DNA from 2 places in the Nocardia sp. BMG51109 genome. Region 2 is predicted to be linked to the other one. Evidence: predicted binding sites of a transcription regulator. Region 2 holds the regulator's gene; the other holds the start of a gene.
The links. The regulator HspR, encoded in region 2, represses chaperone genes until heat shock. The targets are predictions, from matches to a motif close to ANNTGAGTNNNNNNNACTCANNT.
Positions count from the first base shown of each region.

Region 1: a site for HspR is predicted at 3,121-3,143, ahead of lon (endopeptidase La). Genes of this name have one in related genera too.

Region 1 is NZ_JAFQ01000004.1:2,314,777-2,330,915, reverse strand. It holds gene D892_RS40985 (glycosyltransferase 87 family protein) at 1-520, shown strand, start outside; gene lon (endopeptidase La) at 598-3,042, opposite strand; gene D892_RS45070 (molybdopterin cofactor-binding domain-containing protein) at 3,236-4,771, opposite strand; partial or broken gene D892_RS49155 (xanthine dehydrogenase family protein molybdopterin-binding subunit) at 4,872-5,495, opposite strand; gene D892_RS0111980 (cytosine permease) at 5,627-7,093, opposite strand; gene D892_RS0111975 (nucleoside deaminase) at 7,383-7,895, shown strand; gene D892_RS43625 (PucR family transcriptional regulator) at 7,964-9,538, shown strand; gene D892_RS0111965 (zinc-binding dehydrogenase) at 9,788-10,792, shown strand; gene D892_RS0111960 (hypothetical protein) at 10,851-12,206, shown strand; gene D892_RS0111955 (TIGR03084 family metal-binding protein) at 12,329-13,198, shown strand; gene D892_RS0111950 (hypothetical protein) at 13,599-14,588, shown strand; gene lhgO (L-2-hydroxyglutarate oxidase) at 14,630-15,814, shown strand; gene D892_RS0111940 (SRPBCC family protein) at 15,939-16,139, shown strand, end outside.
Region 2 is NZ_JAFQ01000004.1:2,635,757-2,651,895, reverse strand. It holds gene clpB (ATP-dependent chaperone ClpB) at 1-890, opposite strand, end outside; gene D892_RS0113425 (NADP-dependent oxidoreductase) at 1,295-2,227, shown strand; gene D892_RS0113420 (FAD-binding oxidoreductase) at 2,419-3,576, shown strand; gene D892_RS0113415 (FAD-binding oxidoreductase) at 3,618-4,403, shown strand; gene D892_RS0113410 (heat shock protein transcriptional repressor HspR) at 4,510-4,929, opposite strand; gene dnaJ (molecular chaperone DnaJ) at 4,929-6,104, opposite strand; gene grpE (nucleotide exchange factor GrpE) at 6,318-6,992, opposite strand; partial or broken gene dnaK (molecular chaperone DnaK) at 6,989-8,856, opposite strand; gene D892_RS0113390 (DUF1707 domain-containing protein) at 9,221-10,000, opposite strand; gene D892_RS49380 (DUF1707 domain-containing protein) at 10,078-11,154, opposite strand; gene D892_RS0113380 (endonuclease) at 11,363-12,022, opposite strand; gene D892_RS46640 (hypothetical protein) at 12,152-12,301, opposite strand; gene D892_RS0113370 (zinc-binding dehydrogenase) at 12,300-13,457, shown strand; partial or broken gene D892_RS48495 (IniB N-terminal domain-containing protein) at 13,614-13,757, opposite strand; gene D892_RS0113360 (LuxR C-terminal-related transcriptional regulator) at 14,183-16,139, shown strand, end outside.

The DNA of each region.
Region 1 (16,139 bases), 320 kb from region 2:
AAAGCTGCTGGCGGTCACGCTGGCCGGAATGAACGCGTGCGCGATCTCGCCGTTCGCGTGGGGCCACCACTGGGTGTGGTTCGTCCCGCTGCTGGTCTACATCGCGCATCTGGCGCAGTCCCGGCCGGCCTGGTGGCTCGCCGCCGGGGCCCTGGTGGTCTCGATCGGCGCCTGGGCCTACGAATGGAACCCCACCTGGGTCAGCATCGGGGTGTTCCTGCTGCCGCCGTATTGGCCGATGGGGCAGCTGCTGATGAACGCCTACGTCTCGATCTACGCGATCGTGCTGGCGAGCGCGAGCGGACTGCTCTGGCGGCTGTGGCGCAAGAGCGGCGGGCGCACCGGCGGGGAGCTCACCCCCGACGCCGAACCCGTCTCCGCGGCATCGGTCGTCGGCGCGGCGCCGGATGTCGCCGAGGCGCCGGAGGCCACGAGGAACGGCGCCGAGAAGTCGGGTGTCACCGAGAAGTCGGGTGTCACCGAGAAGTCGGATGTCACAGAGAAGTCGGATGTCGTATAGGTGACACAGACAAGGGTCGGGCGCCGCCCCGGAGGACGGCGCCCGACCCTGTCCGTGTGCTCGAGCCCGAGTGGTGATCAGGCCGACGCGGCCAGCGGCCGCTCGTAGGCCGGCTCGGCGACCGGCTCGATGGCGTAGGCCAGGATGTCGGCGACGTCCTCGACGGGGCGAACGTCCAAGGCAGCCAACACCTCCGCCGGCACCTCGTCCAGGTCCGGCTCGTTGCGGGCCGGGATGAACACGGTCTTCAGGCCGGCCCGCTGCGCGGCGAGCAGCTTCTGCTTCACGCCGCCGATCGGCAGCACCCGGCCGTTCAGCGTGACCTCACCGGTCATGCCGACATCGCCGCGCACCTGGCGATCCAGCGCCAGCGACACCAGGGCGGTGACCATGGTGACGCCCGCCGACGGTCCGTCCTTGGGCACCGCGCCCGCCGGGAAGTGGATGTGGATGTCGCGGTCCAGCATCTTCGGCTCGATGCCGATCTCCTCCAGGTGGGAGCGCACGTAGGTCAGCGCGATCTGCGCGGATTCCTTCATCACGTCGCCCAGCTGTCCGGTCAGGGTGAGCGAGCGCTCGCCCTCGGCGGCGTTGGCCTCGATGTAGAGGACGTCGCCGCCGGCGCCGGTCACCGCCAGGCCGGTCGCCACGCCCGGAACCGCGGTGCGCTCCACCGAGTCCGGGGTGAACCGCGGGCGGCCCAGGTAGTCCTTCAGGTCGCCCAGGCCGATGGTGATCGGTTCGGACGGCGAAGGCACCGCAGCGTTTCCGGACCGGACGAGGTTGTCGTAGCCCAGTTCCGGGTCGTAGCCGAGTGTTTCGCCCGCCTCGCCGTCGATCCGGCTGCCGGAGTCGGGTGTTGTGGTGGGGGCCGGCTCCTCGGTGGAGACGTCCCGCGCGGCCGTGGCGATCGATCCCTCCGACAAGCGGGTCGCCGCCTTGCGCAAAGCCTTGGCGATCAACCGCTCCATCTGCCGCACCCCGGCCTCCCGGGTGTAGTTCGCCGCGATCTCGCGCAGCGCCTCCTCGGTGATGGTCACCTCGTCGGCGGTCAGCGCGTTGCGGTCCAGCTGCCGCGGCACCAGGAAGTCGCGGGCGATGGCCACCTTGTCGTCCTCGGTGTAGCCGTCGACCGTGATCAGCTCCAGGCGGTCCAGCAGCGGTCCGGGAATCGTCTCCATGACGTTCGCGGTCGCGATGAACAGCACGTCGGACAGGTCCAGATCCAGATCCAGGTAGTGGTCGCGGAAGGTGTGGTTCTGCGCCGGATCCAGCACCTCCAGCAGCGCGGCCGCCGGATCGCCCCGGAAGTCCGAGCCGACCTTGTCGATCTCATCCAGCAGCACAACGGGATTCATCGAACCCGCCTCCTTGACGGCGCGCACGATGCGGCCGGGCAGGGCGCCGACGTAGGTGCGCCGGTGACCGCGGATCTCCGCCTCGTCGCGCACGCCGCCCAGGGCCACACGCACGAACTTGCGGCCCAGCGCCCGGGCCACGCTCTCGCCCAGCGAGGTCTTGCCGACACCGGGCGGACCGACCAGCACCAGCACCGCGCCGGAGCCGCGGCCGCCGACGACCTCCAGCCCCCGTGCGGCCCGCCGGGCACGCACGGCCAGGTACTCGACCATGCGGTCCTTCACCTCGTCCAGGCCGTGGTGATCGGCGTCGAGCACCTCGCGCGCCGACGGGATATCGGTCGAGTCGGTGGTCTTCACGGCCCACGGCAGATCCAGGACGGTGTCCAGCCAGGTGCGGATCCAGCCCGACTCCGGGCTCTGATCGCTGCCCCGCTCGAGCCGGTCGACCTCGCGCAGCGCGGCCTCGCGGACGTTGTCCGGCAGGTCGGCGTTCTCCACCCGGGTGCGGTAGTCCTCGGCGCCGTCGGGCTCGTTCTCGCCCAGTTCCTTGCGAATTGCGTTGAGCTGCTGGCGCAGCAGGAACTCGCGCTGGGACTTCTCCATCCCCTCGCGCACGTCCTCGCTGATCTTCTCGGTGACCTCGACCTCGGCGATGTGGTCCTTGGTCCAGTCGATCAGATTCGTCAGGCGGGTGGCGACGTCCGGGGTTTCCAGCAGTTCGCGCTTCTGCTCGTCGGACAGGTACGGCGCGTAGCCGGCGGTGTCGGCCAGTGCGGACGGATCGCTGAGCCGGTTCACTGCGTCGATGACCTGCCATGCCTCGCGGCGTTGCAGCACCGAGACGACCAGTTTCTTGTATTCCGCGGCCAGTTCGCGGGTGTGGTCGTCCGGTTCGAGGGTCTCGACCGGTTCGGCCTCGACCCACAGCGCGGCGCCCGGTCCGGTCACGCCGTGCCCGATCCGGGCGCGCTGCTCGGCCTTCAGCACCGCGGCCGGGGCGCCGCCGCGCATCCGGCCGACCTGCTCGATCGTGGCGACCACGCCGTAGCCCGCGTAGCCCTCGGACAGCCGCGGCGCGAGCAGCACGGATTCCAGGTTCGCGGCCCGCGCGGCATCGATGGCGGCCTGCGACGACTCGTCCAGCTCGATCGGAACGACCATGCCGGGCAGCACGACCGGGTCGGTCAGGAACAACACCGGTAGACGTTGTGGGGTACTCACAGATTCAGCCCCTTCCAAAGTTGAGCGTCACCTACTCAACCCCGGGCGCCTCGGTCTTGTTCCGACCCGGTGTTCGCCCCCGGCGAAAGACGGAACGAGGCCACCGCTTCTCAGGCCGGGCGGCCCGCCCGGCTCACGACAACGTTCCGGTCGCGTGGTCGATTCCGTGGGCTCCGTGGGCCCCGCCGCCGTGCCGATCACCGAGATCGGGCAGATCACCGATCACATCGGCCGGGCGGACGGGTATCCGGGTCACGGGGCGGCCGGTGGCGGCGCGAATCGCGGCGGCCACGGCCGGAGTCGCCGAGACGGTGGGTGGTTCCCCGACGCCGCGCAGCCCGTACGGGGCGTCCGGGTCCGCGAGTTCGAGGACGTCGACCCGCATGGGTGGCGTGTCCGCGATGGTCGGAATCAGATAGTCGGTCAGCGACGGGTTGCGCAGGCATCCGTTCTCGACGATCAGCTCCTCCATCAGCGCCAGGCCCATGCCCTGCACCGCGCCGCCCTGGATCTGGCCGACCACCGCGTCCGGATTGATCGCGCGGCCGACGTCCTGGGCGGCATCGAGGGCCACCACGCGCACGAGGCCGAGTTCGACGTCGACATCCACCACCGCACGGTGCGCGCAGAACGCGAACTGCACCGTGACATCGCCCTGCCCCGTCGCCGGATCCATCGGGCCGGTCGGACGGTGGTGATATTCGGCTTGCGCGCCGAAGGCCGCGGGCGCTCCCGGACGGTCGAGAATCGCGGCCAGGCTCGTCACCGCCTGTCCGGTGGTGTCGACGATCGCGCCATCGGTAATCCGCCAGTCCCGCAAAGGAATTCCGGTCTGCCCGGCGGCCTCAGCGAATATCCGGGCGCGCAATTCGGCGCACGCCGCGCGGACCGCGCCGACGGTCATATAGGTCTGCCGGGATGCGGAGGTGGAGCCCGCCTCGCCCGAATCCGTATGCGCCGGAGCGAGATACACCGTTCCGATCCCGAGTTCCTCGCGCACCACCTGACCGAGCACGGTGACCAGCCCCTGACCGACCTCGGCGGCCGCCGTGTACACGGTGACCACGGGCGCACCGTCGGCGTCGCGGTGCAAAGAAACCCGCGCGGTCGAATAGTCGTCGGCGCCTTCACCGAACGCCACGTTCTTGAATCCCACGGCGTAGCCGACGCCGCGCCGGACCCCCTCACCCCGGGTGCTGCCCAGCGCACCGCCGGGCAGTTCCCGAGGGTCGGCACCGAGCGGCGGTAACGGCATATCGCGGACCCGGCGCAGCAGCTCGGCCACCGGCGCCGGCGAGTCGACCAGTTGCCCGGTGTGCATGCGCGCGCCCCGGCACAGCGCATTACGCTGCCGGAGCTCCACCGGATCCATCCCCAATCGACCTGCGAGACGGTCCATCTGGGCCTCGTAGGCGAACGCGACCTGCACCGCGCCGAACCCGCGCATCGCCCCGCAGACCGGGTTGTGGGTGTAGACGGCGTAGGCGTCCAGCTCCACGGCCGGCACCTGGTAGGGCCCGGCGCCGAAGACCGCGGCATTGAAGGCGACCTCCGGCGAACACGAGGCGTAGGCCCCGCCGTCGAGAACCACCTGCGCGGCCACGTACAGCAGCGTGCCGTCGCGCAGCGCGCCGTGCTCGTACCGCAGCCGGGCCGGATGACGGTGCACATGCGCGCGGAACGACTCGAGCCGGTGGTAGAACCATCCGCACCGGACGGCCGGTGCACAGCGCCAGCAGGCAGGCCGGCGCGTGCACGGTGAGATCCTCGCGCCCGCCGAACGCGCCGCCGACGCCCGCCAGGGACACCCGGACACGCTCCGGCGGCAGGTCCAGAATGCGCGCGAGCTGGCGGCGATCCTGGTGCAGCCATTGGCTCGCCACTCGAAGGGTCACGCCGCCGTCCGGATCCGGTTGCGCGAGACCGGCTTCCGGGCCGAGAAAGACCTGGTCCTGCATGCCGACCCGGTACTCGCCGCGCACGACGACCTCGGCACGCCGCCGCGCCCCGACCGGATCTCCCCGCCGGATCGGGACGTGCCGGGTGATATTGCCGGACGGCCACACTCGCGGCGCCCGCGGATCGAAGGCGGCCCGCCACGGATCGAGCATCGGCGCCAGCGGTTCGTAGCCGATCTCGATCGCGTCCAGCGCCCGGCGGGCCAGTTCCGCGGTCTCGGCGGCGACGAACGCGACCGGTTCTCCTTCGCACCGCACCACGTCCTCGGCCAGCACCGGGGTGTCCGGGCGTTCCAGCCCGTGCCGGTTGATACCCGGCACGTCGGTGTGGGTCAGGACCGCCGCCACTCCCGGCAGCGCCCGCGCCGCGGAGGTGTCGAGGTGCGCGATGCGCGCATGCGGATGAGGACTGCGCAGCGTGGCGCCGTGCAGCATGCCCTCGGCCCGCAGATCCGAGGCGTAGGGGAAGGCGCCGGTCACCTTCGCGATACCGTCGGGCCGCAACGGACTCTCGCCGAGAACGCCTCGGTAGGTGCTGGTGCGGCCTTCGATCGACGCACTCACGGTCATCCTTCCGCGCCGGCGACCGTCGGCCGGGTGGTGTCCACCGCGGGCTCGGCCGGTGCGACGGGCCGGACCGGAACACCCTGAGTGACAACCGATTCGGGCCGTATGGCGAACAACAGCCAGGTGACCGCGGCGCCTCCGGCGAATCCGACCGCGGCGGCGATATCGCCCAGTCCCGGAACGGCATTCGCGAGCGGCCCGGTGAACAGGCTCTGATTCATGAACGGAACGGAGACGACGAGCCCGAAGACCCAAGCCGCCAGCCCGGCCCGGACGCGACGCCCCTTGTCGTAGAACGGATCCGGCGCGGTCCGGCCGCGCGCCACCACACCCAGATAGACGATCATCACGCCGAGCCACGGCCCGACCCAGTAGCCGAGCAGGAACAGGTACGACTGGAAGCTGTCGTAATAGTCGCCCTGCCCGGCGATCCAGCCGCCCACGGTGCCGATCGCACCCACCAGCACCACCGACTGCCACCGCCGCAACGGAATGTCCAGCAGCAGAGCGGCCATCGAGCCGGAGTAGCAGTCGATGCACGCCGTCACGGTGTTGGACAGCCACAGCGCGACGAGGACCACGACGCCGAGCACGCCGGGAAGCACCTTGTCCACCAGGTCGGCCGGGGTCCCGACCATGGTCTGGGTACCGATCGCCGCGCCGAGTGTGCCGATCCACCACGAAGCCAGGAAGGCGCCGCCGCCCGCCGCCACGCCGATCAGCCTGCCCGGCACCGCGACCGGCAGGTAACGGCTGTAGTCGGAGGCGTAGGAGGAGAAGCTCATCGCCCGCGCCGCCTGCACCGCGACGGTCGCGATGAACGCACCCGACAGCCCCAGCGCGCCGGCCCGCTCGGAATCGAAACCGGCACCGAGGTTTCCGTCCGACAGCGCGTACCAGGACACGGCCAGGAAGACGACGGTCAGCACCACCGCCAGAATCCGCTGGACACGATGGATCAACCGGTAGCCCGCCACCGCGAGCAGGATCTGCGCGACCACGGTGACGACGAACGACGGTGCGAAACCCAGCCCCGTGAGCGTCTGAATCGTGAAGGCGCCCAAGACGGATTCGACCGCGAACCAGGCCGCCGCCTTGCAGAACACCAGCAGCGCGACGACCACATTGCCGTAGTACCCGAACGGACCGCGCGACTGCACCAGCTGGGCGACCCCGAATCGCGGCCCGTACCGCGAGAGCAGGCCGATGGCCAGCGATCCGATCGCGCTGCCGAGCCCCACCGCGAGCGTCGCCTGGGCGAATCCGAGGCCGAATCCGGCGGTGCCGAGAATGCCGCTGGTCAGCGTGGCGAACTGCACGTTGGAGCTGAACCACATGGTGAACAGCGAACCGGCCCGGCCGTGCCGATCGGCCGCCGCGACGGGCTCGACACCCCGACGTTCGATGACGAAGAGATCGCCGGGTATCAGGCGCGACAGCGTGGACGGGGATGCGTTTCCAGACACAGGCTTCCTCCGGGGGCGGCCCGAGCGGCGGCGGCGATGCCGTCCGGTTCGGACCGGAGAACGAGAGCTACGGCGCGGAAGTCCGCGCGTGCCAACGGAAGCTATGGACCCGCCGAAACGGGTGTCAATGGCCGTCACACGCCGTTTACCTGCGGTGACATCAATTTGTCGGGGGATACAACGCCGGGCGTCCGCCCCGTCGTGTTTTTGGACACCGTGTCCTTGGGCGCGCCGCCCGGTTCCGGTTACCGTCGGCATCTCCCCTGATCACGTGACGACAAGGAGCGCCGTGCCCACCGGAACCGACGTGCCCGGAACCGACGTCCCCGCCCTCCCCACCGACGTCGCGAACCTGCGCCGAGCCTTCGAGGTGGCCGCCCGCTCGGCCGCCGGAGGCAACCACCCCTTCGGCGCCGTGCTCGCGGATCCGGACGGCCGGGTGCTGCTCGAGACGGAGAACACCGTAGTCACCGACAATGACTGCACGGGCCATGCCGAGATCAATCTGGTCCGCCAGGCCGCCCGCCTGCATCCGGCGGACCGGCTGCGCGGCATGACGCTCTACAGCAGCGCCGAACCCTGCGCGATGTGCTCCGGCGCGATCTACTGGAGCGGGCTCGGCCGCGTGGTCTACGGGCTGTCGGAATCCGGCCTGCTCGCCCTGACCGGCGCCCATCCGGAGAATCCGACGATGTCGCTGCCGTGCCGCGAGGTGCTGGCGCGCGGCCAGCATCCGATCGAGGTCGTCGGCCCGCAGCTGGAGACGGAGGCGGCCGCCGCGCACGCCGATTTCTGGTCGTGAAACGAGATCGTTACCGTCCGGGCTCGAGCGGGTAACCCGCGGCGGCGGCAGGTCAGGATGATATGGCCATGCAGCTTTCGGACGTGACGGCCCTTCCCGGTCTGGCCTCCGTCCGGCTGATCCACGGCACCGAGCAGCTCGATCGGCAGGTGCGCTGGGTGTACACCACGGACCTGCTGGATTTCCGGAAGTATCTGGCCGGCGGCGAAATCGTCCTGACCAGCACCACCTGGCGCCGCCGCCCCGAGGATTCCGACTATTTCGTGCGCGCCCTGGCCGACGGCGGCGCGGTGGCCCTGATGGCGGGCACGGCCATGCTCGGCGTCATGCCGCCCGATCTGGTGCGCGCCTGCGCCCTCCACCGGATGCCGCTGTTCCAGGTGCCCGACGAGCTGTCGTTCGGGGATATCGCCGAGGAGGTCATCGGGCGGCTGCACGAGGAGCGCGGTTCGGCGCTCGAGCAGATGGTGGGCCGGCATCGACGGCTGCTGTCGTCGTTCACCCGCGGCGATCCGCTCGAGGCGGGCACCGACCTGCTGCGCACCGAACTCGGATTCGACAGCTGGACGATGTCGCTGACCGGCCGGGTGCTGTCCGGCCGGTGCCCGTATTCGGCGGAGGTCCGAGCGGTGGCGGCCCGGCACGCGGTGGACGCCGTCCGGCTGCCGGTGTACCGGCAGACGCCGGAGGGACCGGTGACCCTGCTGGCCGCGACCCCCGGTGGAGCACCGCAGGCGCCCACGCGGCTGCTGGCCTGCGCCGCCGATCTGCGCGACTGGTCGCAGGCCGAACGCGAGACCGTGGAGGAGGTCGCGGCATTTCTCGGGGCATGGCTGGCACGCACCGACGAAGGCGAGCGGCAGCGCCGCGAGCAGCTGGCCCGGCTGGCCGCGCTGCTGGATCGCGACGACACCGATCCCGCCACCGTGGCCGCCGCGCTGACCTCCGCCGGGCTGGATCCCGAACGCCCGCACCAGATCCTGCGCGCCCAGGCGGGCGGAGAGGCGACGGGGGAATGGGCCCGGCAGATCCTCACCGAACTGATCGCCGAGCAGGCGCCGGACGCCGTCACGGCCGCGGTCGGCACCGGGGCGGTGGCCGTGATCCCGAGGCATCCGCAGGCGCCGGCGGCGCTGGACACGTCGTCGCTCCGGCACCGCCTGGAATGCCTGGGCCCCCTGCTCGACGGCAATTCGATCGGCGTGGGCGCCGGCGGTATCGGGGCCGGCGCCCACGCCCTGCGCCGCGCGTGGGATCAGGCCGAACACGCGCTGCTGGTGGCCCGGCAGCACCCCGGCGGCCCGTCGCTGGTCGACATCGACGAGGTGGACACCTTCGGCATGCTGCTGGCGGCCACCCCCGACAGCCTGCGCAGCGTGTTCTGCGACCGGGTGCTCGGGCCCGTCGAGGAGTACGACGCGCGCGGCCGCACCGATCTGCTCGACACCCTGGCCGCCTATCTGGCCGCCTCGGGCTCCTGGCACACCGTGGCCGCCGAGCGGCACCTGCACGTCAACACGCTGCGCTACCGCATCCGCCGGGTCGAGGAGCTGACCGGCCGCGATCTGTCCCAATGGCGCGACCGCTTCGACTTCCAGCTCGCCCTCGACCTGCGCCGCAACCGGATCGGCGACCGGTCCTAGGCCGCGGCACCACGCGCTCGGCAGGATGCGCCTCGGTGCGGGGCGCCGCTGTCGGGCCGCGAACGAACAGCGCGGCGACCTACTCCGACCCGGCCGGCCACTCCCGGGAAACCGCGAACCTACGCTGACATTTGCGGCGATTTCCCTTGCCGCCCAGATCATGTGATGGGCAGGGTGTTGAATCGGGGGCGAGACGTCCCCGCGTCGTGCGCGGGGGACGCGCCGACGACCGACCGCGAGGAGTGGATCATGCTGGCAGCGCGCCTTCACCTGGGACCGGAACGCCGACTCGAACTGGCGGAGGTTCCCACGCCGGAGCCGGGCCCGGACCACGTGCTGATCAAGGTCGAGGCGGCCGGGGTCTGCCTGTCGGACGTGCACCTGATCGACGGGATGCTGACGCCGATGTTCCTGAACGGCGACACCGTCACGCTGGGTCACGAGGTCGCGGGCACCGTGCACACGCTGGGTCCGGGCGTGACCGGGCCGAAGGTCGGCGACCGGGTGCTGCTGCAGGCCGGCGAACGGCGCGGCGAGATGACCTACACGCGCGGCGTCGACTACGACGGCGGCTGGGCCGAATACGCCCTGGCCCGCGTCGACACGCTGGTGCCGATCCCCGACGACCTGCCCTTCGAACAGGCTTGCTTCATCCCCGACGCGGTCTCGACGCCATGGGCGGCGATCACCGCGACCGCCCGGGTCGAACCGGCGGAGGCGGTGGGCGTGTGGGGCATCGGCGGGCTCGGCGCGCACGGCGTGCAGTTGCTGCGATTGGTCGGCGCCGCCCCGATCATCGCGGTCGACCCGCTGCCCGCGGCCCGGCAGCGCGCCCTGGAATTCGGCGCCGACCTGGCCTTCGACCCGGCCGAACCGGACCTGCGGAGCAAGATCTACGCCGCCACGGACGGCGCCGGACTGGCGGCGGCCTTCGATTTCGCCGGTGTCGCGCCGGTGCGCGAACAGGCCGCGGTCTGCCTGGGCCCGGGCGGTCGTCTGGTACTGGTCGGACTCACCGACAAGCCGATCACCCTCACCGGGGGCACCGCGTTCAGCTTCTTCCAGCAGCAGCTGCGCGGGCACTACGGGTCGTCGCCCGAGCACGTCCCCCAGCTGGTCCGGCTGCAGCGCCTGCACCGCATCGACTTCGCCCGCTCGGTCAGTTCCGTCGTGCCGCTGGCGGATGCCCAGAAGGCGGTGCACGCGCTCGAGGCCAAGCAGGGCAACCCGATCCGCATCGTGCTGAAGCCCTGACCCGCTGCTACGTTGTTCCCCACCGATATTCCGCAGCAGCTCTAGGGGGATCCCACCGATGACGACACTCACCGGCGGGGTGTTCATCGATTGGGAACAGCTGACCGGCCAGACCAAGTTCGTCGTCGATCTGGTGAGTTTTCCGATCTTCAGCGCCATCGCCGGCTGGCTGACGAACTGGACCGGCGTACTGATGCTGTTCTGGCCGGTCTTCTTCCGCGGCGTCCGGATTCCGGGCCTGCAGGTGCTGTATCCGTACTTCCCGCGCCGCGTGCAAGTGCTACCGACCTTCTCCGGCGACGGCAAGCGGATCGGCTTCCAGGGTTTCATCCCGGCCCGGGCCGAGAAGATGGCCAGCATCTGCGTCGACATGGCGATCATGCGGATCGGCAGCCCCCGGGACTTCATCCACGAGCTGGATCTCCAGGGCATCGCCGACTACATCGCGGAGGCGGCGCGCGGCCGGGTCCGCTCGATCGTCGACGACGTGATGCAGCGGGAGAATCCGGAGCTGTGGCGCGCGGTACCCCGGCCCGCCAAACAGGCGCTGTACCAGCGGGTGGAGCGCGAGCTGCCGGAGCTGACCCGCCGGGGCTTCGAGCGGCTGGGCAACAATGTCGATCAGCTCATCGACATCAAGAGCTTCGTGATCCGCTACCTACAGGCCAACCCGTACATCCTCAAGGACCTCACCACCACCATCGCCGCCCCGGAACTGAAGTTCATGGTGCGCATCGGCCTGCTCGGGGCGCCGTTCGGCCTGTTGCTGGCGCTGTATCTGGAAGTGCACCACGACATTCCGGTGATCGGCTGGCTGCCGGCCTGGGTGGTCATTCTCGCGGCGGCCGCGGGCATCGGCGTCCTCGTCAACGTGATCGCGATCAAGATGGTCTTCGAGCCCGGCGACCCCCAGCCGCGCTACAAGTACCTGTGGAAACAGGCACTGCTGGCCAAGCGGCAGCCGCAGGCCGCCGCGGACCTCGCGCACATCCTGGCCTACCAGGTGCTGACGCTGCCCAATCTGGCCGGCGAACTGCTCGACGGGCCCAACGGAGACAAGACCCGGCAGCTGGTCGAGCGCCTGATCGCCGACGAGATCCACCGCCAGCTCGGCCGCACCACGTCGGTGGTCCGCGCCGCCTTCGGCCGCCGCCAGTTCGACAACCTCAAGGTCGGCGCCGCCGGGGCGGCGGTAGACCTGGCGCCGAGCCTGGTCGAGGACGAGGCGTTCGCGCTCGAACAGGCCAAGAAGATCGACGACTTCGCCGCCCGCAAGCTGCAGAAGCTCACCCCGGGCGAGTTCATGGAGATGTTCTACGCCTCGGTGGAGCAGGATGCCTGGCTGCTGTATCTGCACGGTGCGGCGCTGGGCCTGGTCGTCGGCGGGGCGCACCTGATCCTGTTCGGCTGGTAGCCAATAACAAGCACGCGTGCTTGCATTTTTTCGGGCCGGTTGCCATGCTGAACGCCGGGTGGATCCGCTCCGCCCGGTGCGCACAGCGTCGTGCGCACCTTCGGGCCGAGGGCAGGGAAGATATGGCTGATCTGGAAGCGCTGCTCGGGGACTTCCGCGCGGAATGCACCGATCTCGACAGCGCCGTGGCGCCGCTGGATCCGACCGGGTGGCGGCGCGACACCCCGGCGCACGGCTGGACCATCGCCCATCAGATCGGCCACCTGACCTGGACCGACGAGATCGCGACGCTCTCGGCCACCGACCCCGGGGCATTCGCGGAGGTACTGCGGGAGGCGATGCGGCCATTGCCCGCCGCGTCGGACACCGCCCACCGAGCCTCTGCCCACCCGGACGCCGCCCGCCAGGAGACCACAACCCCGGACCCGTCAGCCTTCGTCGACGAGGCCGCCGAGCGAGCCGCCGCGGCCCCGGCCCCCGAACTGCTCGACCGCTGGCGGCGCGGCCGCGCCGCCCTGGACGATGCCCTGCGCGCCGTCCCTGCCGGAACCAAACTGCCCTGGTTCGGACCGCCGATGAGCGTCGCGTCGATGGTCAGCGCGCGATTGATGGAAACCTGGGCGCACGGGCAGGACGTGGCCGACGCGCTCGGCATCCGCCGGCCGCCGACGGCCCGGCTGCGCAATATCGCCCATATCGGCGTTCGCACGAGGAACTTCGCCTACTTGGTCCATGGACGGACGCCACCCGACGAGGAGTTCCGGATCGAGCTGACCGCACCGGACGGCGGCACGTGGGCCTGGGGTCCGAAGCATGCCGCGCAACGCATTACGGGCCCGGCCCTGGACTTCTGCCTACTGGTGACGCAGCGCCGCCACCGCGACGACGTGGCCCTGACGACGAGCGGCCCGGACACCGCCGACTGGCTCACCATCGCACAGGCGTTCGCCGGGCCCGCCGGAACCGGCCGTGCCCCAGGCTCGTTCGCCTGATCGGAAAGAATGGGAGCTGGCGGGCGCCAACTTTGGGTGCGCCGTGCCTGTGCCGACCGGACGCCGTTGGCCGGAGGTTTTGCCAGATGGCAGTCGAAGCGGACGCTCCGCCAGCTATTGATTGTTTACCCCGCCGTTCACGGCCGGAAACGCCTGTAATACAAAGAGATCGGCATTCGACAGATATCCGGGATTTGCATTCCCCGTGGCGGTAATTGCCGGATAACCGGCCGAAATAACCCGCCCGGTGGCCGTTTGCTGGCCCGCTCAAACTGTGATCTTGATCGCACCGACCGGAAGGGGTGCCGGACGGCGCAGTAACCTGGACGTGCGTGCGACTTTCAACGGTGCGGGTCGCCGCCGGCAGGGGGCCACGGGAGAGGGAAAGGAACGCACCGTCATGTCGCAGTATCCGGCGACGGAACGTCGCAGCAGCCGGCGATCGGGGCAGATCCTCCAGCACACCGCCATCGTGTTCGCCGGCATGGCCAGCATCGGTCTCACCGTCGCCGCCGGCTCCTATGTCGTCGATCAGATCGCCGAGTCGACCCGACCGCCCGACGCGGGGCGCCCGGCACCGAACGCCGCCGTACCGGCCGAAGCACCGGCATTCGCACCCGATAACCGCGAATATCCCCGCGGCGCAGCGGCAATCGAGCAGGTAGGACTGGCGGCCGGGCAGGTGAGCCTGGCGGCCGAGAGCCGGCGAGTGCCCGTCGCGCTGCTCGCACCGCACACCCTGAACGTTCCGCGGCCCACCGACACGCCGCGGGCCCCGCAGATTGCCCAGCGAGTCGGCCACGTCGTCCTGCCGACCGCGCCACACCGGCCCGCAGACCAGAGCGGCATGGGCGGCAGGCTGCGATTACCCGGTGGCGCCTACGTCGGCGCCGATATCGGCCCGGGCGGACCGAATTCGGTCTCGATGACCGTGGACACCGACGCGTTCGCGACGTCCACCGGTCGTCCGGGCCCGGCCGCGCCCGACACCGCGTCGCAGGTGACGAGGTTCCGCACGGATCTCGACACCGACAGCGGTGAGGTCACGCTCGCGGTGTCCGGTCCGCTGCTGGGACAGCACGACATGCGGCTGCAACGGCACCCCCGCCCGGACACCACTGCGCCGCCCACCTCCGCGACCGACGTACCGGCCACCGTGCGCCCGGAGGCCGAAACACCAACGGAGACACTGGAGGCGGTCGCCGCCGACCCCGAACGCGCGGTCGCCGACAACTCCCGGACCACGGTCGGCTCAGAGACCACAGCCGCCACCGGCACCGACACCACTGTCGCCGCCGGCTCCGACACCACTGTCGCCGCCGGCTCCGACACCACTGTCGCCGCCGGCTCCGAGGCCACGGGGGCGCGACCCGTCCTCGGCAACTCCTGACGTAGCGCGACACGCCCGCACCGACGGCTACCGTTGTCCCCGTGTTCGATTATTGCGTGATCGGCGGCGGCATCGTCGGAGTCGCCACGGCGCACCGCATCCTGGCGAGCCGTCCGGGCGCGAGCCTGGTGCTGGTGGACAAGGCCGCATCGCTGGCCGCCCACCAGACCGGACACAACAGCGGCGTCATCCACAGCGGAATCTATTACGAGCCGGGCAGTCTCAAGGCCAGGTACTGCCGCCGGGGCGCGCAGTGGACCAAGGAATTCGCCGCCGCGCACGACATTCCGTACCGGGTATGCGGAAAGCTGTTGGTGGCCACGGATTCCGCCGAGCACGACCGGATGGTGGCGCTGTACGAGCGGTCGGTCGCCAACGGCGTCGCGGTGGAGCGGCTCGACGCGGCCGAGCTGGCTCGGCGCGAACCGCACGTCACGGGGCTGGGCGCGCTGTTCGTCCCCGACACCGGCATCATCGACTTCACCCGCGTCACCGAGGCGCTGGCCGACCGGGTGCGGACCGACGGCGGCCGGATCGTGCTCGGCGCCGAGATCACCGCCATCGACGAGAACTCGGACGCGGTAACCGTTTCCGGCCCCTCCGGCAGCTGGCGAGCGCGGCGGCTGGTGGTCTGCGGCGGGCTGCAGGCCGACCGGCTGGCCCGGGCCGCCGGACTGCCGATCACACTGCGTATCGTGCCGTTCCGCGGCGAGTACTACCAACTGCCGCCGCGGCGCGCGGATCTGGTGCGCACCCTGATCTACCCGATCCCGGACCCCGAGCTGCCGTTTCTCGGCGTCCACCTGAGCCCGACCATCGACGGCGGGCTGACCGTCGGGCCCAACGCGGTGCTGGGCCTGTCCCGCGAGGGCTACCGCAAGGGCGGCATCGATCCGCGCGACGCCCGAGAGGTGCTGGGCTACCGGGGTTTTCACCGGCTGGCGGCGGCCAACGTGGGCACCGGACTGCGAGAACTGCGCAATTCGCTGTTCCGCCGCGGCTATCTGGCGCAGTGCCGCCGGTACTGCCCGGAGCTGACCCTCGCCGACCTGCTGCCGCGCGAGGCCGGCATCCGCGCCCAGGCCGTCTTGCCCGATGGCACGCTGGCGCACGATTTTCTGATCGAGCGCACCGCGCGGTCGGTACACGTGCTCAACGCCCCGTCGCCCGCGGCCACCTCGGCGCTGCCCATCGCCGATCACATTGTCGCCCAATTGGACATTTGATTAGTACTGCGGCGCAGCCGATTTCCCGGCTCCCGCCGATTCCCGGTAATTTGCCGATCCCCTTCATTAAAGAGGAGAGTTGTAGTACTTTTGGCGGCAGCCGTGGAACAGGAAAAACATGTCTATGGGCCACATCAGGTACGCGAGCGACGTCGGTGCGCCGATCGAGGTCGCGTTCACGTACACGGAAAACCCCGTGTTCGTCCCGGAGTGGATGTTCGGTGTCACCGCCTTCGAGCCGGTCGGCGAGGCCCGCCGCGGGCCCGGGGCGCTGTTCGCCGCCACCGTCCGACTGGGGGTGTGGCGTTCCACGGTCGAGTGTGAG
Region 2 (16,139 bases):
CCCGCGTCCATGGCCGACTCGCCGGTGGCGCCGGCGCCGACGATGGTGTGCAGCTCATCGATGAAGGTGATGATCTGCCCCGCGCTCTGCTTGATCTCCTCGAGCACGGCCTTGAGCCGCTCCTCGAATTCGCCGCGGTACTTCGCGCCGGCGACCATCGCGCCCAGGTCGAGGGCGACCAGCTTCTTGCCGCGCAATGATTCCGGGACGTCGCCGGCGACGATGCGCTGGGCCAGCCCCTCCACGATCGCGGTCTTGCCGACGCCGGGCTCGCCGATCAGCACCGGGTTGTTCTTGGTGCGCCGGCTCAGCACCTGCACGACGCGCCGGATCTCGGTGTCGCGGCCGATGACCGGGTCGAGCTTGCCGTCGCGGGCGGCGGCGGTGAGATCGGTGGAGTACTTCTCCAGCGCCTGGTAGGTGCCCTCCGGATCCTGCGAGGTCACCCGGGCGTTGCCGCGCACGGTGGTGAACGCCTCGCGCAGCGCGTCGGCGGTGGCGCCGTACTTCAGCAGCAGCTGCGAGACGTCGGAATCGCCGCCGGCCAGCCCGACCACCAGGTGCTCGGTGGAGACGTACTCGTCGCCGAGTTCGGTGGCCAGCTTCTGCGCCGCGGTGATCGCGGCCAGCGCCTCGCGGCCCAGTTGCGGTGAGGTGGTGGCGCCCGTCGCCCGGGGCAGCCGGTCGACGATGTCCTGGGCCTCGCGTCGCACCGTCGCCGGATCGACCGCGACGGCCTTCAGCAAGGGACCGGCGATGCCGTCGGTCTGATCCAGCAGCGCCACCAGCAAGTGCGCCGGACGAATCTCCGGGTTGCCCGCGGCCGAGGCCGCCTGGAGGGCGGCGGTCAGCGCCGCCTGGGTCTTGGTGGTGGGATTGAACGAGTCCACGTTCACCTTCCTACTAGTCGTTCTCGCGCGACGATGGGGTCCTTCGGCGCGGATCGGCGGTCCGAAGGACACCGGACCCGCACGGCCGCGGTCGTACGCTTCGATCTGTTCAACACCGAGCTGTTCACCGTCGATTTGTTCGCCGTCGATTTGTTCAACGCAGTAGAAGTTGAGTCTGTTCCGCTCAAGTTTGCGGCCTTTCCGGTGCTGCCGCAATACCCGTCCCGACACTGCTCAACGCTAGACCTCGAATAAGACCGACCGGCCTGAATTGCATCGCTATCCGGTATCGGCTGATTACGATGGCAGGCAGCTCAGCAGTACCGCCGCGAACGGCCGAGCCAGGCACGGCCGGGCCCGCCCGCACCGCCGGGAAGGCCCGCCAGGCACAGAACGGAGCAGCGATGCGCGCGATGGTGGTACCGGAGTTCGGCGGCACGCCCGAACCGGCCGATATGCCCACCCCTCAACCGGGCCCCGGCGATATTCAGATCCGGATCGAGGCCGCCGGGGTCAACCCACTCGATCGCAAGCTCGCCGACGGCATCCTGAAAGATTCGCTCCCCTACGACTTCCCGATGATTCCGGGCATCGACGGCGCCGGCACCGTCTCGGCCGTGGGCCCGGGCACCACGACCTTCTCGGTCGGCGATCGGGTGGTCGGCAAGTTCCTCGTCCCGCCGGTCGGGCACGGCACGTTCGCCGAGTACGTCACCGCGCCGGAGCACGACGCCATCCACATCCCCGACCCGCTCACCACCATCCAGGCCGCCGCGCTGCCCACCGCCGGGCTCACCGCCCAGGAGCTGTTCGACGCCGCCGGCGTCGCCGCCGGCCGGACGATCCTGATCAACGGCGCCGCGGGCGGTGTCGGATCGTTCCTCGTGCAGCTGGCCGCCACGGCCGGCGCGCACGTGATCACCACCGCGCGCCCGGACGACGCCGATCGGATGATCCGGCTCGGCGCGACCGAGGTGGTCGACTACACCGCGGCCCCGGTCGGCGATTCGGTCCACGCCACCCATCCGGACGGCATCGATGTGCTGTTCGATCTGGTTTCCCCGCCGCCACGCCTGGCCGATCTCGCCCGGCTCGTCCGCCCCGGCGGCATCGTCTACAGCACCGTCCGCGCCGCCGACGAATCCGGCCTGCGGGCCCGCGGCCTGCACGGCGGGAACTTCGAGTCGGCCGGTGGCGCACCGGAACTGCGGCATCTGCTGCTGCAGGCCGCCATGGGCGAGCTGGTGGTGCCGATCGAGGCGGTCCGGCCGCTGACCGACGCCCGGGACGCGCTCGGCGCGGGCGGTGCGCGCGGTAAGACGGTCCTGGTCATCTGACGATTCGGATCCCCACCGGCCGGATTCCGCGGCCCGGACCACTACTGTTACGAGTTTCGTCACCTGTAACCGTGGGTAATGCAATCCACCCATAACCGTGCGACCACGGCTTTTTGAGGGATACTTGACCGCGTAGGAACGCCGGTTCCCGGCGGTTCCGGCAGGTATTCGCAGAAAGGAAGCTCGACGTCGTGGATTCGCGTACGGCTGCGCTGGTCCGCGCCAACTTCCGGTCGGTGGTCGAGGCCCCGTCCGGTCCCGAACGGTTGGTCAGCGCGTTCTATGGCCATCTGTTCGCGGAGAACCCCCGGTTGCGTGAACTGTTCCCCCCGACGATGGATATGCAAGCCAAGCGGCTGACGACCGCCATCGGCTTCGTGCTCGACCACCTCGAGGACTGGGACCGGGCCCAGCGTTTCCTCGAACAGCTGGCCCGCGACCATCGCAAGTTCGGTGTCGAGGCGGCCCATTACGACCTGGCCGGCCGCGCCCTGGTCGCGGCGTTCCGCACCTACGACGGGCCCAGCTGGTCCCGGCAACTGGAGGAGGGCTGGCGCGACATCGCCATTCTGATCTCGGCCTCGATGGCCATCGGCGCCAATTCCGACAAGTCGCAACCGTATTGGGAGGCGACGGTGGTCGGGCACCGCCGCGTCCTCGACGATCTGGCCATCGTGCGGCTGCAGTCGGAGAGCCCGATCCCCTATCAGGCCGGCCAGTACGTCCCGGTCTCGATCCCGCAGCGCCCGAAGATGTGGCGCTATCTCTCGCCGGCCATCCCGACGAATCCGTACGGCGAGATCGAATTCCACGTCCGCAAGGTCCGCACCGGCTGGGTGAGTCCCGGGATCGTCAACGAGACCAAGGTCGGGGACAACTGGCTGATCGCCGGGCCGCTGGGCGGCCTGCACGTCGAGCACAACTCGGGCCGCGATGTGCTGATGATCGGCTCCGGCACCGGAATCGCCCCGCTGCGCGCCCAGCTGATCGAGATGGGCCGGCGCGGCACGAATCCGCGGGTGCACTTCTTCATCGGCGGCCGCTACCCGTGCGACCTGTACGACGTGGAGAACATGTGGCAGCTGTCGCTGAGCAATCCGTGGCTGACCGTAGTTCCGGTGTGCGAGAACGAATCCAACCCGTGGTGGCATCCGTATCCGCCGGCCGACCCGCCGTTCGGCATGCACCGGCGGCTGATCGGTAATCTGGGTGCCGTGATCGCCAGCATGGGCGCCTGGGCGGACCGGCAGATCCAGATCGCCGGATCGGCGAAGATGATCGCCGACACCCGACGCGCCCTGCTCGCCATCGGCACGCCCGAATGGGCGATCATGTCGGATCCGGTCTAGCACCGGCAGGTGAACGAGCTTCGGACGATAGAGGTAGCGCAGTGACTCTCGGCCCGGACGAGACCGGAGAGATCCGGCTCGATACCCCGACGGAGTGGACGTCCACGGTGGTCGGCCACCACCGGCTGCGCCACGACATCGCGGTGATCCGCCTGATCGGCGAGCACGTCCCGTTCTCGGCCGGGCAGTCGGTGGAGGTGCAGGTGCCGCAGCATCCGGGGCTGCGGCGGCGGTTGTCGCCGGCGCTGCCGCCCTCGCTGGACGGCAAGCTGGAATTCCATGTGCGGACGGTCCCCGGCGGCTGGTGCAGCGGCTCGATCGTGGCCGACACCCGCCCCGGCGACCAGTGGAGCATCACCGCGCCGGCCGGTTGGCTGAGCGTCGACGACTGGGCCACCGATGTCGTGATGATCGCCGGCGGAACGGGTCTGGCGCCGCTGCGCTCGCTGCTGCTGAACCTGTCCCACCGCCCCGAACCGCCGCGCACCCACCTGTTCGTCGGCGGCCGCTCCCCCCGCGACCTGTACGCCTCGGACATGCTGTTCCTGCTGGCCGGCGAATTGCCCTGGCTCACCGTGGTTCCGGTGGTGGAGAGCGCCGACGACCCGGGCTGGGCGGACCAATGGTACGAGAGCTGCCGCGTGGACGTCGGTTTCGACGTGAACGAGATGCTGGAGGGCACGCTCGCCGACGTGGTCGGCGATATGGGACCGCTGCCCGACCATCAGGTCCTGGTGTGCGGGTCGCCGGCCATGACCGTGGCGACGGTGGACCGGTTGATCCAAACCGGCACGCCCGCGGAAGTCATTCGCTACGAAGGGATCTGACTCCCGGACTCCCCCGACGAGAAAACGCCCCCGGGCTTCCCCGAGGGCGCTGCTCTACAGATCGGTATTCTACCGGACCGGTGCTCTACCGGATCGGATTCGGCACCTACCTGCGCTTGTTGCGCGGTTGCCACACCACCAGCGCGGTACTGCGTTGCGGGGGCGTGAGTTCCGGCCGGTAGCCGGCGCGCAGCCGCTCCACCTCCGCCGACAGCTCGCGAACCCGCTCCTGTAGCGCCTCGACCTGATTGGTGAGTTCGATGATCCGCTTGATGCCGGCCAGGTTGACGCCCTCGTCCTGGGACAGCCGCTGCACCTCGCGCAGCAGCTCCACGTCCCGGGTCGAGTAGCGCCGGCCGCCGCCCGAGGTGCGTTGCGGGGTGACCAGACCCAACCGGTCGTATGTGCGCAGGGTCTGCGCATGCATACCGGCCAGTTCGGCCGCCACCGAGATCATGAAGAACTCGGCGCGCTGGGTAGGGCCGTGGGCCGCCGAAACATCGGCATTCTTCGGATCGCCGTTCATCACGCACCTGCCCATCCGGCACGCGGGTCGAACCCGCTGACCTTCTCCGCCTCGGCGTAGCCCCGCAGCGCCTCGGACGCATTCTCGTCCAGCTTCTGCGGCACCGCGACCTTCACCGTGACGAGCAGGTCACCGGCACCGCCGCCGCGCTTGGGGACGCCGCGGCCACGCACCCGCAGGGTACGCCCGTCGGCCGTGCCCGGCGGGACCTTCACCCCGACCCGGCCCGTCAGCGTGGGCACCGAAACCGTTGTGCCCAGCACCAACTCGGCGTAGCTGACCGGCAGCACCAGGGTCAGGTCGTCGCCGTTGCGGCCGAAGACCTTGTCCTGGCTGACCTGCACGGTCACGTACAGGTCGCCCGCCGGGGCGCCGCGCAGGCCCGCCTCGCCCTGACCGGCCAGGCGAATCCGCTGACCGTCCCGGACGCCCGGCGGAATCCGCACGGTGATGGTCCGGGTCCGGTTCTGGATCCCGCTGCCGCGGCAGTCGGTGCACGGATCGTCGATGATCGACCCCGTGCCGCGGCAGTCGTCGCACGGCTCGCTGAATCCGAAGGCACCCTGGTTGCGGCTGATCACGCCGGTTCCGTTGCAGTGCGGGCAGACTCGCGGGCTGGTGCCCGGCTTGGCGCCGCTGCCGTGACAGGTCGTGCACGGCGACGGGCTGGTCATCCGCAGCGGAACCGTGACGCCCTGCGCGGCCTCGCGGAAGCCGAGGGTCGTCTCGGTCTCCACATCGCTGCCGCGCCGCGGCCGGGTCGAGGCCCGCTGGCCACCGGCACCGCGGTTGAACAGATCGCCCAGCAGGTCACCCAGGCCGGCGCCGCCCGCGGCCGACGCGCCGCCGAAGATGTCGCCCAGGTTGAACTCGTTGAAGCCGCCGCCCTGCCCGTATCCGCCACCGGGCGAGAATCCGCCGCGGCCGAAACCGCCGCCGCTGGCGAACAGCCGCCGGGCCTCGTCGTACTCCTTGCGCTTCTCCGGATCGGCCAGCACGGTGTGTGCCTCGCTGACCGCCTTGAACCGCTCCTCGGCCTTGGCATCCCCCGGATTCTTGTCCGGGTGCAGATCGCGGGCCAGCTTGCGGTAGGCCTTCTTGACCTCGTCCTGGGTGGCGCTGGAGGAAATACCCAGCTCTTTGTAGAAGTCCTTTTCCAGCCACTCCCGATTCACCGGGCATCTCCTCCTTTCCTGTTGTCGGCCGGCCCGGTGTGCGCCGGAGCCGGCTCCATCCGATGTCGCCTGAGCGGGGGCCCTACGTGGTAACGCAAGCTGCCGCCTCCGGGTCCCGACCGCCCAGGCTGGATCCGATGTCGCCTGAGCGGGGGGCCTGCGTGGCAACGCAAGCTGCCACCTGCGGGCCCCGGCCGCTCAGGCTGGTGAGTGTTACGCGATCCCGTCGGCATCGTTGCCAGCGTTCGCCGCATCCGGTGAGTCCACCAGATCTGCCACCCCGTCGGTGACTCCCACGAGCGCATGCCGCAGGATTCGATCACCGAAGCGGTAACCCTTGCGCATCACCACGCCGATCACCGGGTTGTGGCCCTCGCCCTCGTGCTGCACGGCCTCGTGCAGCGTCGGGTCGAAGGGCTCGCCCTCCGTGCCGAACTCCTCGAGACCCTGCTTGGTCAGCGCGTCGACGAGCTTGTCCGCCACCGACTTCAGTGGTCCGGACTCCAGATCGCCGTGCGCGCGGGCCCGGTCGAGATCGTCGAGCACGCCGAGCAGTTCGGTGACCACCGCGGCCTTCGCCGAATCGGTCGCCGTCTTCCGGTCGCGCTCGACGCGGCGCCGGTAGTTGGCGTACTCGGCGGTCAGCCGCTGCAGATCCGCGGTGCGCTCGGCCAGTTCCGCGCCGATCGTGTCGGCGAGGGCCTCGCCGTTGCCGGCCTGGGCTCCGGCGGCGGGGGCCGCGGCGCCTTCGGCCGCGGCCTCGCCCTGCGGAGCGGAGCCGGCCGCGTCACCCTCGAACGAGCCCGCGGCACGACCCTCGTAATCCGACGGATCGACCTTTCGCCTGTCCACGATGGTGATCGGCTCCTGTTCCGGGTTGTCCGTCACTTCTTCTCCGGCTCGTCCACGACCTCGGCGTCCACGACGGTGTCGTCGGTGTTCGAACCGGCGGTGTTCGAACCGGCGGAGCCCTCGGCCCCGTTGCCGGAGGCGGCGGCATCGGCCGCGGAGGCCTCGTAGATCGCCTGGCCCAGGGCCTGCGACTCGGCGGCCAGCTTCTCCACCGCGGCCTTGACGGCGGCGGTGTCGGTGCCCTTCAGCGCCTCCTTGGCCTCGCCGATGGCCGCCTCGACCTTGTCCTTCACGTCCGCGGGGACCTTGTCCTCGTTGTCCGCGATGAACTTCTCGGTCTGGTGCACCAGCGATTCGGCCTGGTTGCGGGTCTCCGCCTCCTCGCGGCGCGTCTTGTCCTCGGCCGCGTGCGCCTCGGCGTCCTTCACCATCCGGTCGATCTCCTCCTTGGACAGACCGGAGCCGTCCTGGATCTTGATCGTGTTCTCCTTACCGGTGCCCTTGTCCTTGGCGGTGACGTGCACGATGCCGTTGGCGTCGATGTCGAAGGTGACCTCGATCTGCGGCACGCCGCGCGGGGCCGGCGGAATACCGGTCAGCTCGAACGAGCCGAGCAGCTTGTTGTGCGAGGCGATCTCGCGCTCACCCTGGAAGACCTGGATCTGCACCGACGGCTGGTTGTCGTCGGCGGTGGTGAAGGTCTCCGACCGCTTGGTGGGGATGGTGGTGTTGCGCTCGATCAGCTTGGTCATCACGCCGCCCTTGGTCTCGATGCCCAGCGACAGCGGGGTCACATCGAGCAGCAGGACGTCCTTGACCTCGCCCTTCAGCACGCCGGCCTGCAGGGCGGCGCCGACGGCGACGACCTCGTCCGGGTTCACGCCCTTGTTGGGCTCCTTGCCGCCGGTCAGCTCGCGCACCAGATCGGTGACGGCGGGCATGCGGGTCGAACCACCCACCAGGACAACGTGATCGATGTCCTTCACCGCGATGCCGGCATCCTTTATCACCGACTGGAACGGCTGCCGGGTGCGGTCGAGCAGGTCGGACGTTATCCGCTGGAACTCCGCGCGGGACAGCTGCTCGTCCAGGAACAGCGGGTTCTTGTCCGCGTCGACGGTGATGTAGGGCAGGTTGATCGAGGTGGACTGACTCGAGCTCAGCTCGATCTTGGCCTTCTCGGCGGCCTCGCGCAGCCGCTGCATCGCCATCTTGTCCTTGGTCAGGTCGATGCTCGAGCTGTTCTTGAACTTCTCGACCAGCCAGTCGACGATCCGGTTGTCCCAGTCGTCGCCACCGAGGTGGTTGTCGCCGGAGGTGGCGCGGACCTCGACGACGCCCTCACCGATCTCCAGCAGCGAGACGTCGAAGGTGCCGCCACCGAGGTCGAAGACCAGGATGGTCTGTTCCTTCTCGCCCTTGTCCAGGCCGTAGGCGAGCGCGGCCGCGGTGGGCTCGTTGACGATGCGCAGGACGTTCATGCCCGCGATCTGGCCGGCCTCCTTGGTGGCCTGGCGCTGCGAGTCCTCGAAGTACGCCGGCACCGTGATGACCGCATCGGTGATCTCCTCACCGAGGTAGGACTCCGCGTCGCGCTTCAGCTTCATCAGCACGCGCGCGCGCTGATCTCCTGCGGGCTGTACTTCTTGTCGTCGATGGCGACGTTCCAGTCGTTCTCGCCCATGTGGCGCTTGACCGACCTGACCGTGCGATCGACGTTCGTGACGGCCTGGTTCTTCGCCGGCTGGCCGACCAGCACCTCGCCGTTCTTGGCGAACGCGACGATCGACGGGGTGGTGCGCGATCCTTCCGAGTTGGCGACGACGACCGGCTCACCACCTTCGAGAACGGCGATGACCGAGTTCGTGGTCCCGAGGTCGATACCGACCGCACGAGCCATTGTGTTCCTCCTGTACTCATTCGGTAGGAGCGGTTCCTACGCGGTCGCGCAGGCTGCCGCCTTCGGCTTGACCGCTCCTACCTGTGTTGATGTCCTGTGTGGGTGTGCAGGCGAACCTGCCGCGGTGGCGATCTCTTCGCCGGGCCGCAGGGACCTGGCCCCAACACCGCACGGAGCACGGTCCCAGCAACGCTGAGCGTGGTCGGCTCAATCCTGCCTGTCGACCACAGTCGAGTCAACCTCGAACTTGAGTCTGCCACGCTCAACCACTGCCTTGATCCGGACAACGAGCGGCGCGCGTCATCCATTCCCGGCCGGTGAAGTTTCTTCGAAGGCCGTCCCACTCGACCGGTCCGGGACCGGCTCAGCGACTCGCGCGGTAGACGCTCAGCGGCTCACCGGACGGGCTGATCGTCATATATCCGCTTCCGGCCGCGCCCTTGGTGTAGATCGACAGCACCGGACCCTCGTCGGGCAGGTCCGTCGAGCGCTGGACGATGAGGTAGGTGACGGCGCCGCCCGGGGCGCCGACGGTCTGCGGCGCACCGGCCAGATAACGCGCCAGCAGGGGCACGTCGATCGCGCCGAGATCGAAGGGCCGCACGTCCGGATCGCGGTCGGTCACCGACGAGTCGGCGAATTCCCCACGGTAGGAGAAACGTCCGGTGCCACCCTCGGCCGCGCGTTCGAACGAGGCGTGCTCCGGATGCAGGGTCAGTTCGTCGACCATCAGGTCACCGAAGTGCGCGCGGTAGTCGGCGAGGAACGTCTCGATGCCGCGCGCCGTGGTCAGGTCGGGCAGATCCGAGCCGGATGATCCGGGCCGATCGGTGGCCACCACCCCGGCCAGCGCGCCGACCGCCGCCGCGGCGGCCACGGCGGCGCCGGCGAGCACCCACCGGCGCGACCGCTGCCGCCGCCGCGGGTTCACCACCGCGCTCCGGACCAGGTTGCGGGGGATCTGCAGGTCGGCTACCAGCGCATCGAGATCGCCGAAGGTCTTGGCGCGCAACGCCGCGGCCGTTCGCTCGCCGTGCTCGTCCGCCGTGAGCTGGCCGTCGTCGCGGGCGGTATCGAGGAGGGCGCAGGCGTCCACCCGGTCCGCGTCCCGCACCCGCAGGCCGCTGTTGCGCGCCGGGCTCACGGCGTCACCTCGCCGCGATCCGACGCCTGGGCGTGCCGTCCGGATGATTCACTCGGATACCTACTCACTGTCGCCGGCTATCCGCCGAACGGGGAAACCCGCACCATGTCGCCGGCCGGGGTGGTCTCCAGGTAGCCGCTCTCGTCGAAGCTGTTGCCGGCATAAATGGAGATCTGCGGGGCGTGCGAAATGGTGTCGGTCTCGAAACTCACGTGCGATACCGCGCCGCCCTCGACCCGCAGCAGCCCCGGCGCCTCGGCCAGCAGCCTGCCGAGCACCGCCGGGTCCACCGCGGCGAGGTCGAAGGTCGCGGTGCCGACCGGGCGCGTGGTCGGATCGCCGCTCGGCATGAAACCACCCCGGTAGTCCCAGCGGACCACCCGATTCGGCTGACCCGCCGGGGCCGCCTCCACCAGGGCGTAACCCGGGAACAGGGTCAGTTCGTCGACGACGGTGCCGCCGAACTTCGCCCGGTACCGCTCCCGGACCAGCGCGAAGCCGTCGGCGGTGGTGAGTTCGGGCATCGGCACCACCAGCGGCTGGACCTGCGCGGGCTCCGCGCCGAGCGCGACGTCCGGCGTGGCCGCCGATCGATGCGTTGCCGAGAAGCCCGCGACCGCGGCGCACACCACAACCACGGCCGCACCGGCCGCGAACCAGCCCCGCCGCGACCGCGGACGCCGCGGTTCGGCGGGCGCGCCGACCGGACGTTGCAGGTCGCCGGTCAGGTCGGCCAGATCGCCCAGAGTCTTTGCCGCCCCGGCCAATTCGGTCAGGGTGCGATGGTCGTCCACGGACAGCTGACCGTCGCCGAGCGCGGCGTCCAGGATCACGCACGCGGCCGCGCGGTCCTCGTCCCGGGCCCGGACCCCGGCCGGATACTCACCGCGGTGCCGGGTCCGGAGCGACTCCGGCCGCGGCAGCCCGAGATCGGCGGACCCCGGCGACGCTTGCAGGTCGGCCACCAGGGAATGCAACTGCGCCAGCGTCTCCGCGGCCGCGGCGCGGCCGGACCGATCGTGATACTCGTCGGCGCCGAGCTGACCCTCCTCATAGGCGATATCCAGCCGGGCACGCGTATTCACCCGGTCGACATCGCGGGCTCGAATTCGTCCCGCCGAGTACCCCGACGATCCGGACGATTTCGACACCACACCCGGATAGTAATACGCGCAGCGCACAGCGGATCACGCCGTGTCGCACAGCCGCGCCAGGCCACCGGCCGCGTCCCGGATCAGCGGCCGTGACATACCCCGCCGACGACCACCGCGCCACTGGTCATCGAGGCGGCACCGACGCGTTCGGCGGCCGCCCCGCGTACCGGGCCACAGTCCTGTCGGCAGCCCGGTCCGCATCGACGGCTCAGTGCGTGGCCGCGGCGACCTCGTCGGCCAGGTCCGGGTCGAGGCTGATCCGCACCAGGGCCGCGGCCAGCTCGGCGTCGTGGCCTCGGGAGCCGAGGCGATCGAGAGCCTTCGGGTCGGTGGGCAGGTGCAGCTTCTCGGCGCCCTTACGGGCGCGCTCGTCGAAGTGCGGGCGCACCCAGGTCCAGACGTCCTGGACCTCCCGCAGGAAGATGTCGGCGCCGACCGGGCCGATGCCGTTGAACTGTTTCAGCAGTTCGGCGAGGCGGCTCGGATCGTGATCGGCTTCCTCGGCCAGCTTGCGCAGGTCGCCGTGGTATTTGTCCAGCAGCAGCGACGCGTTGACGCCGAGCCGGGTGGCCGTGGACTCGTCGTAGCGCTTGTAGTGGGCGCGGCCGAGAGCATCGACCAGCTCCTGCCAGTCGGCATCGGCGACCTTGCGCGGAGTGGTGTAGCCGGAGCGGATCAACTCCTTCGCCGCCGCCACCGCGATCTCCGCCGAGATCCGCGTGCTCAGCAGCTTGGCCAGCATGAGCAACTGGAACAGCGGGGCGGGCTGATCCGCCAGCTTGATCCCGGCCTCGGAGGCATAGCTGGTCCCCGCGCGTTCGAGCAGCGCACGCACGACGTCGCCATTGTCGCCATCGCCTCGACTCATCTGATCGCCTCGACTCATCTCATTGCCTCGACTCATCTCGCACCGCCTTTCGACAGCTTCGCCGTACCTGGACGACAGATTCGTCGTACCCCGAGCGGCGCGAGCTACACGGAGACCGCACCGCCGCGATCAGCCGACATCTCCCGCACCGAGCGCCGACACCACGTCCGGCATCAGCACGACGGGCCGGACGCCCGCGTGAAACCGGGTGGACGCGGAGCGTTCGGCCGCGCCGAAGTTCCGGACGCGCGGCCGTGGCCAGGGGTATCGTGCGGGCATGAAGGCGGTGGTCTGTTCCGGGGGCGAGCTCGAGGTCGCCGACGTCGCGGCGCCGCGGCCGGGGCGCGGGCAGTTGGTGATCGATGTGCGGCGGTGCGGGATCTGCGGCTCCGACCTGCACGCCCGGGTGCACTGCGACGAACTCGCGGACCTGGCCGCGGCCACGGGGTACGGCAACTTCATGCGGTCGGAGCAGCGGGTCGTGCTCGGGCACGAATTCTGCGGGGAGGTAGCCGAATACGGGCCGGGATGCCGCAAGCGGTGGCGGGGCGGCACGCCCGTGGTGGCGCTGCCGGTCCTGCGCCACGGGCGGCAACCGGAGCTGACGGGTCTGTCGGCGGCGGCGCCCGGCGGGTACGCCGAACAGGTCGTGGTGCAGGAGTCGATGACCTTCCCGGTGCCGAACGGGTTGCCGGCCGAGCACGCCGCGCTCACCGAGCCGATGGCGGTGGCCTGGCACGCGGTACGAAAAGGCCGGATCGGCAAGCGGCAGAACGCGTTCGTGATCGGCTGCGGCCCGATCGGGCTCGCGGTGATCAGCCTGCTGCGGGCCGCCGGGGTGACATCGATTGTGGCCAGTGATCTCTCGCCGCGCCGCCGGGAACTCGCCGCCCGGTGCGGCGCCGACGTCGTCGTCGATCCCGCCGCCGCATCACCGTGGGACGCCGCGCCGCGCAAGAGCCGCGTCACCGGCGCGGCCGACCTGCTGAATCTGGGCTTCGACGCGATGGAACGGCTGCGGCGGCTGCCGAACCTACCGTGGTGGTACCTGTTCCGGCTGGCGCACACACTGAACGCGGCGCCGGGCGGGCCGGTGATCTTCGAATGCGTCGGCGTTCCCGGGATCATCGATCAGATCGTCGCGGCCGCCCCGCCGATGTCTCGCGTCGTGGTGGTCGGCGTCTGCATGGAGGCCGATCGGATCCATCCGGCCATGGCGGTCAACAAGGAGATCGAACTGCGCTTCGCCTTCGGTTACGACCCGGGCGAGTTCCGCGACACCCTGCACATGATCGCCGACGGCAAGATCGACCCCGCCCCGCTGATCACCGGCACGGTCGGCCTGGACGGCGTGCGCGACGCCTTCGCCGCGCTCGGCGACCCGGAGGAGCACGCCAAGATCCTCATCGATCCCGCCGGTACCGGCGGGATCTGATACGCCGAACAGCCGCGAGACATCGATGCGCGACCAGACGGTCGCCGCGCGGAACGTGGCCGGCGCGGCATCCTCCTCGGCGTTGTCCCCGGGACTCGCGGCGAGGAGCGCCCCGAGCCTCCACCCGTCGGTGAACTGCGTGGATTCGGCCACCACCGGCACCAGGGCGGCGACATCCTCCTGGGTCACCGCCAGGCCCGCCGCAGCCAGCGCCCGGGCCGGATCGGCGCAGTACGCCGCGGCGACCTCGTCATCGCGCAGCAGGCCCAGGACGAACTCGGCAATCGCGTTGGGGCTCATCACCATCTCCGGAATCGGCGGGCCTCGCGGTCCGCGGCGGTCGGGTTGCCTGCACGCTAGGAACCCGACCGGAACGCCGTAACGGGGCGAAACCCCCTCCTCTCCACCGCGGCGACGATGGGGAGACGACCGAATTAGGGGAAATTCCCGCAGTTGCGACAAGACGAGTAACGACGAACCCCCAGCAACCGACAGCCCCGTTAGGTCGAGGACAACCGTGCGAACCGGTGCCGACACCGACCTACACGTTCCACCTCGCGTTTCGAACGACAGGGGTTCTCGCATGACTCAGAGCCTGACGCTCGGCACCACCGTCGGGTCGTCCGACGCGATCGCTGTGCCGATGCCGGGTGGACCGGATTCCACTCTCCACCTCACGGACAGCGCGCCGACCGGGCGTCCCGGCACAGAGATGGTCGGGTTCGGTGGCGACTGAAACAGCGATCGCGTACGAATCGCTGCCGGGAATTCGGGAATTGTTCCGTGAGCTGGATTCGGCAGGTCCGGATCCGCTCGTCCAGCTGATCCGGGGCCGCTCCGGGACGGGGAAGTCGACGCTGCTGGCGGCGATCCGGAGCAGGCTGCGCGGGCGCGGCATCGGCACGTCCGGCGGCGTCATCGGCACGTTCGACAGCATCGCGGAGAGCGCCGATCCACGGTCGCCGCTGATCGTCGACGACGCGCACACCCTGCCCCCGGACGAGCTGGCGAAGCTCTGCGCGGCCGTCGAATCCGGTTGCCGCACAGTGATTATCGCCACCCAGCCGCGGCCGCACGTGCCGGCCCTGCGTGCCCTCACCGACGCGGTGGCGCGACACGGCCGGGTCATCGAACAGCGGCCGCTGGGCGTGACCGATATCGCCCCGTTCGCGCGGGAACTGGGCATGATGGTGCCGCGGCCCGTCGCACAGCACATCCACGAGCGCACCGCCGGCATCCACGGCGGCGTGCTGGCCGCGCTGTCGGCGGCCTCCACCACCCGCCTGGACGCGGGCTTCGAGGCGGTCGATGCGGCCGTGACGACGTGGGCGCGGGCCCTGCTCGACGACACCGGGCACGACCTGCTGGACGCGTTCGTCATCGCGGCCACCGGCGCCGGCCTGGACCCCACCGAGCTCACCGAGGTGCTGGACACGACCGACGCCGCCGCCGTCGACCTCATCGATCGAGCCCGCGCGAGCGCCCTGGTGACCGACGCCGACCTGCTGCTCGCCCCGGCGGTGGCCCCGCTGCGCACGCTGGTGGGCGATCGCCGCTTCCTGATGGTGCTGCGGCGGCTGCTGCAATCCCGGCTGGCCGCCGGTCTGCTGCGCGACAACACCGCGCTGCTGCTGGCCGAGTCCGGCGTGCGCGATCCGAGACTGGCCGAATTCCTGTGCGCCGCAGCCGAAAAGGCGGGCGGCGACGCCGTCCGCTACTACCGCGCGGCCGCCGCCGGCGGCACCGGGACGGGATGGCAGCCGGCACCGGCGATGACGGTCCGCTGGGCCGAGGCCGCCGCCCGGCTCGGCGACGGCGACCGGGCCCTGCGCCTGACCGAACCGATCCTGGCCGCCGCCGACAGCCCGGTGCCCGAGCTGGCCGCGGCCGTGCGCGTCTGTGCCGGCGTGTGGACCCGGCGCGGCCTGGTGTCCCGGGCCGCCCAGCTGTATTCGTGGCTCGGCCCGCATCGCGTCGGCGCGGACTGGGCCGTCGGGGCCACCGTGTTCTACCTGGCCGGCGATGTGGAGTCGGCCGCCGCGATGTCCGCGTCGGCGGCGCTGTGGCCCCCGACCGAGACCACCACGCGCGCGAGCGTGATCTCCTCCGCCCTGGCCCGATCCCTCGGCCTCCCGGACCACACGAAGTCCGGCGCGAACGGGTCCCGATCGCCGTCCGCACCGGACGGATCGGCCGCCCACGGCACCGGCGATCCGGCAGCAGTCCGCGATCCGGCGGCACTGCGCGACTCAGCGGCACTGCACGATTCAGCGGCAGTGCGCACCGAGCCCGACGAACTCCCCGTCGCGGACCCGGCGGCACCGGCGTCCGGCGACGATTTCACGCCGGTCCGCACCCCGTCCGAACCGGTTGTCCCCGAACGTAATTCGGTCCTGTCGGCGGCCTCGGAACTGATCCGGGCGTCCCGCGCCGATATCGCGGTGGCCGGCGCCGATCGCTTCCTGCCGTGCGCCGCGGTATCGATCGCCACGCTGCTGTGCCTGAGCATGGGCGAACCGCGCCGCGCCGCCGACGCCCTGCGCTCCTCGGCGCCCCGCCCGGAACCGTCCGGGGCAACGCGCATCACCGCACCGAACCGCGCACCGGCCCAGGCCCACGACCCGCACCTGCTGGTGCTGTCGGCGTGGACCTCGATGCTCGGCGGCGACGAGCAGTCGGCCG